Regions from separate parts of the Rhizobium sp. BK491 genome, predicted to be linked through region 1. Evidence: riboswitches for the same ligand, from Rfam matches in the RefSeq annotation. Region 1 holds a riboswitch; the other holds the start of a gene.
What was found. A riboswitch is a leader RNA that binds a small molecule or an ion and turns the genes downstream of it on or off. The one in region 1 is predicted to bind cobalamin.

Region 1 (4,082 bases):
ATCGATATCGATGGCAAAGTCGTCGCCGGCAAGCAGTCTTGCGATCATTGTGGATATCAGCGCCGAAACGACGACGGGTGTCAGGGTCACGATCGAATAGCTGCCGATGATCAGCTCGAAGGCGTAGAAGGCGCCGGTGAGCGGCGCGTTGAAAGCGGCGGCGATGGCGCCGGCCGCGCCGCAGCCGACGAGCATGCGCAGATCCGCGCGGCGCATCTGCATCTTGTAGCCGAATTTGGAGGCGATGCCGGCGGCAATCTGTGTGTAACCTGCTTCAAGCCCGACAGAGGCGCCGAATCCATTCGAGATCAGGTTCTGCACGGCAACGATGATACTGTCGGTGAGCGACATGCGACCGCCGTGCAGCGCATTGGCTTCGATCGGATCGACCATCGGCTTTTTGCGTGTGCGGGACAATATGTAGAGCAGGATGCCGAGAATGATGCCGCCTGCGATTGGTGCGATGAACACTACCGATTTGTCCCGAATTGCCATCGCCGCCGAACTCAAGCGTTCGTAGTCGGTTATGCCATAGATGACGCTGTGAAGTTTGCGCGAGATATAGCTCATCGCCGTGACCGCACAGCCGGATACTATGCCTACCAGCGCTCCGGCGAAGACAAGTCCCAATTCGCCACGGCGCAGCAATGCCCTGAAGCGACCGAGATCGAATAGGGCCGAGAAGACGCCGAGGCGTCGCGGTTGGAATTTCTGCAGCATGGGAAACGGACGATACGTTTTACTCGAATGTGAGAGCTTACCCTCTATAAACTCCTAACATCAAAGAAATACGGCAAAAAAGCCGCTGGTTTCATGAGAATTTTCCGCCGATTTCGCAATCGGGACGGCGCAGGTCGCATCCATGCCCTTGATTGACTTGACGTAAGTGAAAGCCTAATCATTGCCGGCATAACGAATGGTTCCCGAGCGGCGATCTGCCGCATGGGATGAAAAGGGAATGTGAAGGGACGGACCCAATTCGGGCGTTCTCATCACAGCCGACCCCGCGACTGTAGAGCGGTCAGGGTCTTTCATTCGGTTCGAAGCCTGTTCTGTCGATGGTTCGCATGGGGCGAACGGGGCGGGACAGGCTCAAGTCGAAAAAGCCACTGGCGTGGCATCATGATTAACCGGGGCTGGACGCCTCTTATTCTACGAATCGTCCGCCTTTTCATGATGCATTGCCGGGAAGGCGAGAAAGACCCGCTTGTGCACGATTGGGGGCGACCGGTTTCGGTCTGCCCCCGTCGCGGCGCCTTATCCGCGAGCCAGGAGACCTGCCATGCGTGCCGGGCACAGAGCCTGTTCTGGGACGTAAGTTCCGCTGCCAGCACGGAGGTTGTCATGGCGCAAGACGAGTTTTCGGCGTGTAGGCGCCCGTTTTCCGGTTCCAGCGATGTGCTGCCCACCCTCGCTTCCGCGTGGGAGCGGGCATAGCGTATGTCGTCTTCGACTTCCCGAGCAGTCTTCGTCCTTGGGGGCGCGCGTTCCGGCAAATCCAGGTTTGCCGAATCCCTGGTTTTGGACACTGGTCTTGAACGTCACTATGTGGCGACAGGGCAGGCATGGGATGAGGAGATGCGCGAGCGCATCGCAAAGCATCGTGCCGACCGCGGCGATCTCTGGCAGACGCATGAGGAGCCGATCGATCTTGTCGGGCAGCTTGCCGCCATCGATGCCGAGGGGCGAGCCGTGCTTGTCGACTGCCTGACGCTATGGGTCACCAATTTGATGATGGCCGAGCGTGACATGGCGGCGGAATTTGCCGCCCTGACCGCCTTTCTGCCGACCGCACGATCGAGGCTCGTTCTCGTCTCCAACGAGGTGGGCTTGGGAATCGTGCCGGAAAATCGCATGGCGCGCGCGTTTCGCGATCATGCCGGCCGTCTGCACCAAATGGTCGCAGCGGCGAGTGCCGAAGTTTATTTTATCGCAGCGGGCCTGCCGCTGAAAATGAAGGGTTGATGCATATGAACCAGGAAAAGATTCCCGCCACCGTCATCACCGGCTTCCTCGGAGCCGGCAAGACGACGATGATCCGCAACCTCCTGCAGAATGCCGGCGGCAAGAAGATCGCGCTCATCATCAACGAATTCGGCGATCTCGGTGTCGATGGCGACGTGCTGAAGGGCTGCGGCGCGGAGAACTGCACCGAAGACGATATCATCGAGCTGACCAATGGCTGCATCTGCTGCACCGTGGCCGACGATTTCATCCCCACGATGACGAAGCTTCTAGAGCGCGATGCGCGCCCGGATCACATCGTCATCGAAACGTCAGGCCTTGCTCTGCCGCAGCCGCTGGTCGCTGCCTTCAACTGGCCCGACATCCGCACCCACGTCACCGTCGATGGCGTCATCACCGTGGTCGATAGTGCCGCCGTTGCTGCCGGCCGTTTCGCTGACAATCATGACGCTGTCGAAGCCGCTCGCGTCGAGGATGATTCGCTCGACCACGAAAGCCCCATCGAAGAGCTTTTCGAGGACCAGCTGACCTGCGCCGATCTGATCGTGCTCAATAAGACCGACCTGATCGATATCGACGGTCTCGGCCGCGTCCGCGCCGAGGTTGCCTCGCGCACGGTCCGCAAGCCGACGATCATCGAAGCGAAGAACGGCGATGTGCCGGCCGCCATCCTGCTCGGCCTCGGAATCGGCACGGAAGACGATATTGTCAACCGCAAATCCCATCACGAGCTGGAGCATGAGGACGGCACGCCGCACGATCACGACGAGTTCGACAGCTTCGTCGTCGAGCTTGGCCCGATCGCCGATCCGGTGGCTTTCGTCGATGCGCTGAAGGGCGTGATTGCGGAGCATGACGTGCTGCGCCTCAAGGGCTTTGTCGATGTCCCCGGCAAGCCCATGCGCCTGCAGGTGCAGGCCGTCGGCAGCCGCATCGACACCTATTTCGATCGCCCCTGGACACCGGGCGAAGCTCGCGCGACCCGGCTCGTGGTGATCGGTCTGCACGAGATGGACGAGACGATCGTGCGCAAGGCGATCGAGGCGCTGGCCTAAGGGAAATCCATGCATCTCCTCCTGGCACAGAAGGGAACGATCAGCGACGGCGAGGAGGCGATCGACCTTGGGCAGTCGCCCGGCGATATCCTCTTTCTGTCGGCTGCCGATACCGAGCTTGCGGCGATTGCCGCGGCGCATGGTGAGGGCGACCGTTCCCTTCGGCTTGCAAGCCTGATGAGCCTCAAGCATCCGATGTCCGTCGATACCTATGTCGACAGGACAGCGCGGCATGCGAAGCTCATCATCGTGCGGGCGCTGGGAGGGGCGAGTTACTTCCATTATGCTCTGGAAGCGCTGCATGCCTGCGCGGCGCGCCAGGGCGCCTTGATTGCGGTGCTGCCGGGGGATTCGAAGCCGGATCCTGGGCTGACGCCATTCTCCAACGTTGCGCTCGATGATCTCAACGCGCTCTGGTCCTATCTGATCGAGGGCGGGGAAGCGAATTCCCGGGCGTTTCTTGTCTATGCAGAGGCGATGCTCACGGGCGCTGAGAAGCCTATGCCTGCTGCACCCCTGATGAAGGCCGGGATATGGTGGCCGGGCAGGGGCGTGATCGGCGTCGAGGAGTGGAGGGGGCTCGAAATCGAATGGAGAGCTTGCCCCTCACCCCAGCCCTCTCCCCGTATTGACGGGGAGAGGGGGCATATCGAGGCCACGGCTCCCCCTTCGCCCCGCTTGCGGGGAGAAGGTGCCCGGAGGGCGGATGAGGGGCAAGACTCTCCTTTGAAGCAGTCGTCGGACGCCGACATCGCTTTCGAACAGGTGGTGACCCCTGCAGGATTCGACCCCCCGACGGTTGCCGTTTCTTTCTACCGCGCGCTGGTTCAGAGCGGTGAAACCAGACCCGTCGAGGCCATGATAGAGGCCCTCATTGCCGAGGGCATGCGGCCGTTGCCGGTCTTTGCCTATAGCCTGAAGGACGCCGTGTCCGTCGGCATTCTCGAAAGCGTCTTTACCGAGCTGAAACCGGGCGTGGTCATCAACGCCACCGGCTTTGCCGTTTCGGCGCCGGGCGCGGATCGTCAGGCGACGGTACTGGAAACGGGCGACGCCGTGGTT
Region 2 (4,082 bases), on a different contig from region 1:
CGAGAGCGTTCAGCTCCCGGGACTTCGGCAGAAGCAGGGCCAGGCAACCGGCAAGCACTCCAGCGGGATAGATGAGATGCTGCCACTGTGCGAGCCCGAGGCTGCCCAGCATCCAGAAGACAACGGTATTGGTCGCCCGAGGATCGCCCAGGAATATCAGAAGATTTCCAAGCGCACTGAAGACGAAGGCGACGGCAACGCCGGACAGTACCAGCCGATCGGCAGAATGTGATCGTGTTAGGTGTGTAACGAGCGCCACTGCAGCGGTGGCCAGCAAGGCTCCGGCGAAGGAGAAGAGCGGAACGGTCAGGAGCCCGAGAATAAGGCCGGTATGCAGCAGTGCCAGGATTGCGCCGAAGGCAGCGCCGGACGACACGCCGAGAAGATGCGGGTCCGCCAAGGGGTTTCGCGTCAGCGACTGCAAAACAGCGCCGGTTACGGCGAGGCCTGCGCCGACCAGAGCCGCCAGGATTACGCGTGGAAAGCGGACGTCCCAGACTATGCTTTCTTGCCCTTTCGACCAGGTCGTGGCGAAGGTGTTCGGGTGAAGCTTGTTGATGACGATCGACCAGACGGTATCGAAATGGATGGATGCCGCCCCAAGCGAGACACCCGCCGTGATCGACAGGACGAAGAGGACGATCAGCAAAATGGTGAGAGACAACAATCGGGAACGCATGCAAACATCCATGGAGAACCAGCGCCCGGCCTTTGGCCGAGCACTTATGTCAAATAGCCGAACGGGTCAGAACATGTCCGGATGAAGAGCCTTGGCGAGCTTGCCGATCGCTTCGATATTGCGTGGCCCGGGAGTTGCCTCGACATAAGGCAGGACGACGAAGCGATCGTTTTTCACCGCCTCGATATTGGCGAAGGCCGGATTATTCTTCAAGAAAGCGATTTTCTGGGCAGCTGTCACCTGACCATAATCGACGATAGCGATTACCTGCGGATTTCTTTCGATCACTGGCTCCCATGAGACTTCCGTCCAGCTTTTTTCAACATCATCCATAACGTTGGTGCCACCGGCCGCCTCTATCATCGCGGTCGGAATACCGTAACGGCCTGACGTAAATGGCTTCTCCGCGCCGGAATCATAGACGAAGACTCGGGTAGGTTTGTCGATATGACCGATGTTGGCTTCAATCTCGCCAAGCTGTTTACGATAGTCGGTAACCAGCGCCTGCGCGCGATCCTCGACATGGAAGATCTTGCCAAGATTCTGCAGATCGACGAACATGTCGTCCATGGTGGGCTTGTTCTTCGGCATGATGAAGATGCACGATTCCGTAAGCTCATAGACCTTGATCCCGAGAGGCGCCAGGGTTTCAGGGGTTACCTCGCCACCGACTTTCATGCCGTAATTCCAGCCCGCGAAATAGAAGTCGGCGTTGGCGTTCAGAAGGACTTCCTTCGTCGGATATTTAGGGGAGAGTTCGGGCAATTCCTTGACGCCCTCGCGGAGCTTTTCATCAAGGGTCTTCCAGCCGGATACCCCGGTATAACCGACCATGTGATCCTGAAGCTTCAGCGCAAGCATCATCTCGGTGAGGTTGACGTCGTTGGAAACGGCGCGCTCCGGGACCTTATCGAACGTAACATCGCGATTGCAACTCCTGACCGTCACGGGATCGGCCATGGCTGTGCCCGAAAGGGCGGCTACGGCGATAAATGCCGCAGCCTGGATCGATATGCGGAAAGTCATCAAAACTCCTATGATTGAAGGGAAAAGGTAAAACGGCGGGCGGTGTTGCCGCCGGTGTGATGGATCTCGGCGGAAACGCCGAAGGCTGCGGTGATCTGCTGCGTCGTCAGCACGTCATCAGGCGTTCCATAGCCGCTCGCCCTACCAGCATGGATGACGGCCACATGCGTGGCAAAATCGGCGACGAAATTGATGTCGTGCAGCGTCGTGACGATTGTCAGGTCGAGCGTTTTGAGCAATGCAAGGACTTCAAGCTGGTGGCGGATGTCGAGATGATTGGTGGGCTCGTCGAGGATGATCACCTCCGGGGTCTGCGCGAGTGCACGGGCAACCAGCACGCGTTGCTTTTCGCCGCCGGACAAGGAGGAGAACCGCCGGGACGCCAGGCTAAGGAGATCGAGACGTGCCAATGAGGCGGCGGTCGCGTCGTGATCCTCGTCGCTCCAGCGCCCAACGCCCTTACGATGCGGAATGCGGCCCATCATGACGATGTCGCGGACACTGAAGGGGAAGTCGCCCGGCGTTTCCTGAAGAACAACCGCTATGCGGCGAGCGACCTCCCGTGGCGCGATTGACCAGAGGTCATTGCCATCGAACAGGACTGAACCTTTGAGCGGTCGTAGATTGCGATAGAGGCAACGAAGCAGAGTCGATTTGCCTGCTCCGTTCGGTCCTATGATTGCCAAACGATCGCCGGCTTCAATGGAAAGGCCGACGTCACGGATGATGAGTTTGTCTTTGGAGGGCCCCCAGGCAAGCTGGTGGGCCGCCAGCAATGGGTGTCTTTGCATGGTCGCCACGGTGGAATTCCTACTGCAAAGATTCGGGGCAAGATTCGCTGGAGAGCATCGCGGAGGGAATGCGCGCCAACGTCTTGCCGGCCAAGGTTTTCGAGCGCTCGGCTGCCCGTGTCATGCCGTCGGAACGCTCACGATAGATACGGGCAAAGGCGACCAGCTCACCGATGTCGGCCTCACCCTCGATGTCGCCGAAGAGATAAGTTGCCTTCGCTGTCGCCTGAAACGCGACCGTGCAGGGCCGCGTGCAGCCGGCCATGCAGACGCTGCCTGCTACGCTGAAATCATCCGAGAGGGCCGTGCCGGCCTGAGCGATTGCCGCCTGCAGTTGGCTCAGCAGCCGCAGCCCCGGTTTGCATGGTGTACCAAAGTGGCGGCAATCCGTGCACACGGTGATCCGGTGCATCCGTTCGTTCGCATTGTGCATGAATAGCCTCCTTGAGCATTCGCCGGAGGCAAAATCACGATGGGACGCAAAGGCGCAAAAGCGCTGCCGCCCAACCACGTATTTTCCATCGGAACACCCCGTCCGTTGCGGTTGACATCATTGATGGCAGGTCTCCTGGCTCGCGGGTCACAGCCCGTTCGCACCTTCCCGGCTTTGACGCCAGTGGTATTTGCGAACGTGCTCTCCGCTTACAGTTGCGGGGGCAGCCACGGTTTAGGCCCCTGATGGGTAATCCGCACCGTGTTCCCTTTTCAGCCGCATGCCGAATTCCTCGACAGCAGCACCATCACGTCTATGGATGACACACCGCAAGCTCAGTGACAATCGTCTGTCGAACTCTATACACATCGTCTATTTTCCCTGAGAGTGTGCGACTTGAATAAGTTCGACCTTTGTTATGATATAACGTTTACAATAACAAGTATTCTCTATCAAGTCGATGCTAGCGGGAGGTGGGCTTGCCCTAAGTGGAAAAGCGACGGCATAGAGCGTTGTTGCTAGACGATGTCACCGTACGGCTGGAGCTGAGTAAGTATCTTCCAAAAATTATCTAGCAAGGCGCACTTAGCCACAGCTGCTCCAAACGGATTTGATTTCATCACGGCAAGACGGTGAATTCCGGCCAACCGGATACCCTTCAAAACTTGTTTGGCGTTGATATAGGCAACTCTGATCGCCTTGCGCGAGCGAGGATAAGCGCAAAGATCGCTGCCGATGGGGCGAAGCGGTCGGACAAGAGGGGCGATCACGGCCGACCTGCGGTGGGGGTCTGCCATAATCTCGGTGGTGGTTTTCTTTAGAGCTGCGACGGCATGCTGGCAGAGATTTCTCATTGACATCACGGATCAATTAATCCAATATTCTATCTAACAATAGAATATTGGATTAATGGCATGGCCACAGAGCAGCAATTGGATGTCGCCGCGACAATGTTCAGGGCTCTTTCAGATCCTCTGCGGCTCAAAACGCTCATCCTCCTGGCCCAGAAGGAACGAAGTGTCGGCGAGCTCTCCGAGATCGAGGGGGAAAAGATCGGCACCATGTCGGCCCGCCTCAAGGTTCTGCTGACCGCCCGCCTGGTCAGGAGACGCAAGGATGGACAGAACGCCATTTATTCCATTGCTGACAACCA

Region 2: another riboswitch for cobalamin. It lies ahead of FHX05_RS26585 (DUF1636 domain-containing protein); the one in region 1 lies ahead of cobU (bifunctional adenosylcobinamide kinase/adenosylcobinamide-phosphate guanylyltransferase).

What each region holds. Positions count from the first base shown of each region.
Region 1 is NZ_JACIAR010000001.1:596,635-600,716, reverse strand. It holds gene FHX05_RS03015 (chloride channel protein) at 1-720, opposite strand, end outside; cobalamin riboswitch at 901-1,300, shown strand; gene cobU (bifunctional adenosylcobinamide kinase/adenosylcobinamide-phosphate guanylyltransferase) at 1,441-1,965, shown strand; gene cobW (cobalamin biosynthesis protein CobW) at 1,971-3,020, shown strand; gene cobN (cobaltochelatase subunit CobN) at 3,030-4,082, shown strand, end outside.
Region 2 is NZ_JACIAR010000009.1:129,118-133,199, forward strand. It holds gene FHX05_RS26570 (iron ABC transporter permease) at 1-679, opposite strand, end outside; gene FHX05_RS26575 (ABC transporter substrate-binding protein) at 746-1,705, opposite strand; gene FHX05_RS26580 (ABC transporter ATP-binding protein) at 1,714-2,496, opposite strand; gene FHX05_RS26585 (DUF1636 domain-containing protein) at 2,516-2,929, opposite strand; cobalamin riboswitch at 3,037-3,253, opposite strand; gene FHX05_RS30545 (metalloregulator ArsR/SmtB family transcription factor) at 3,844-4,082, shown strand, end outside.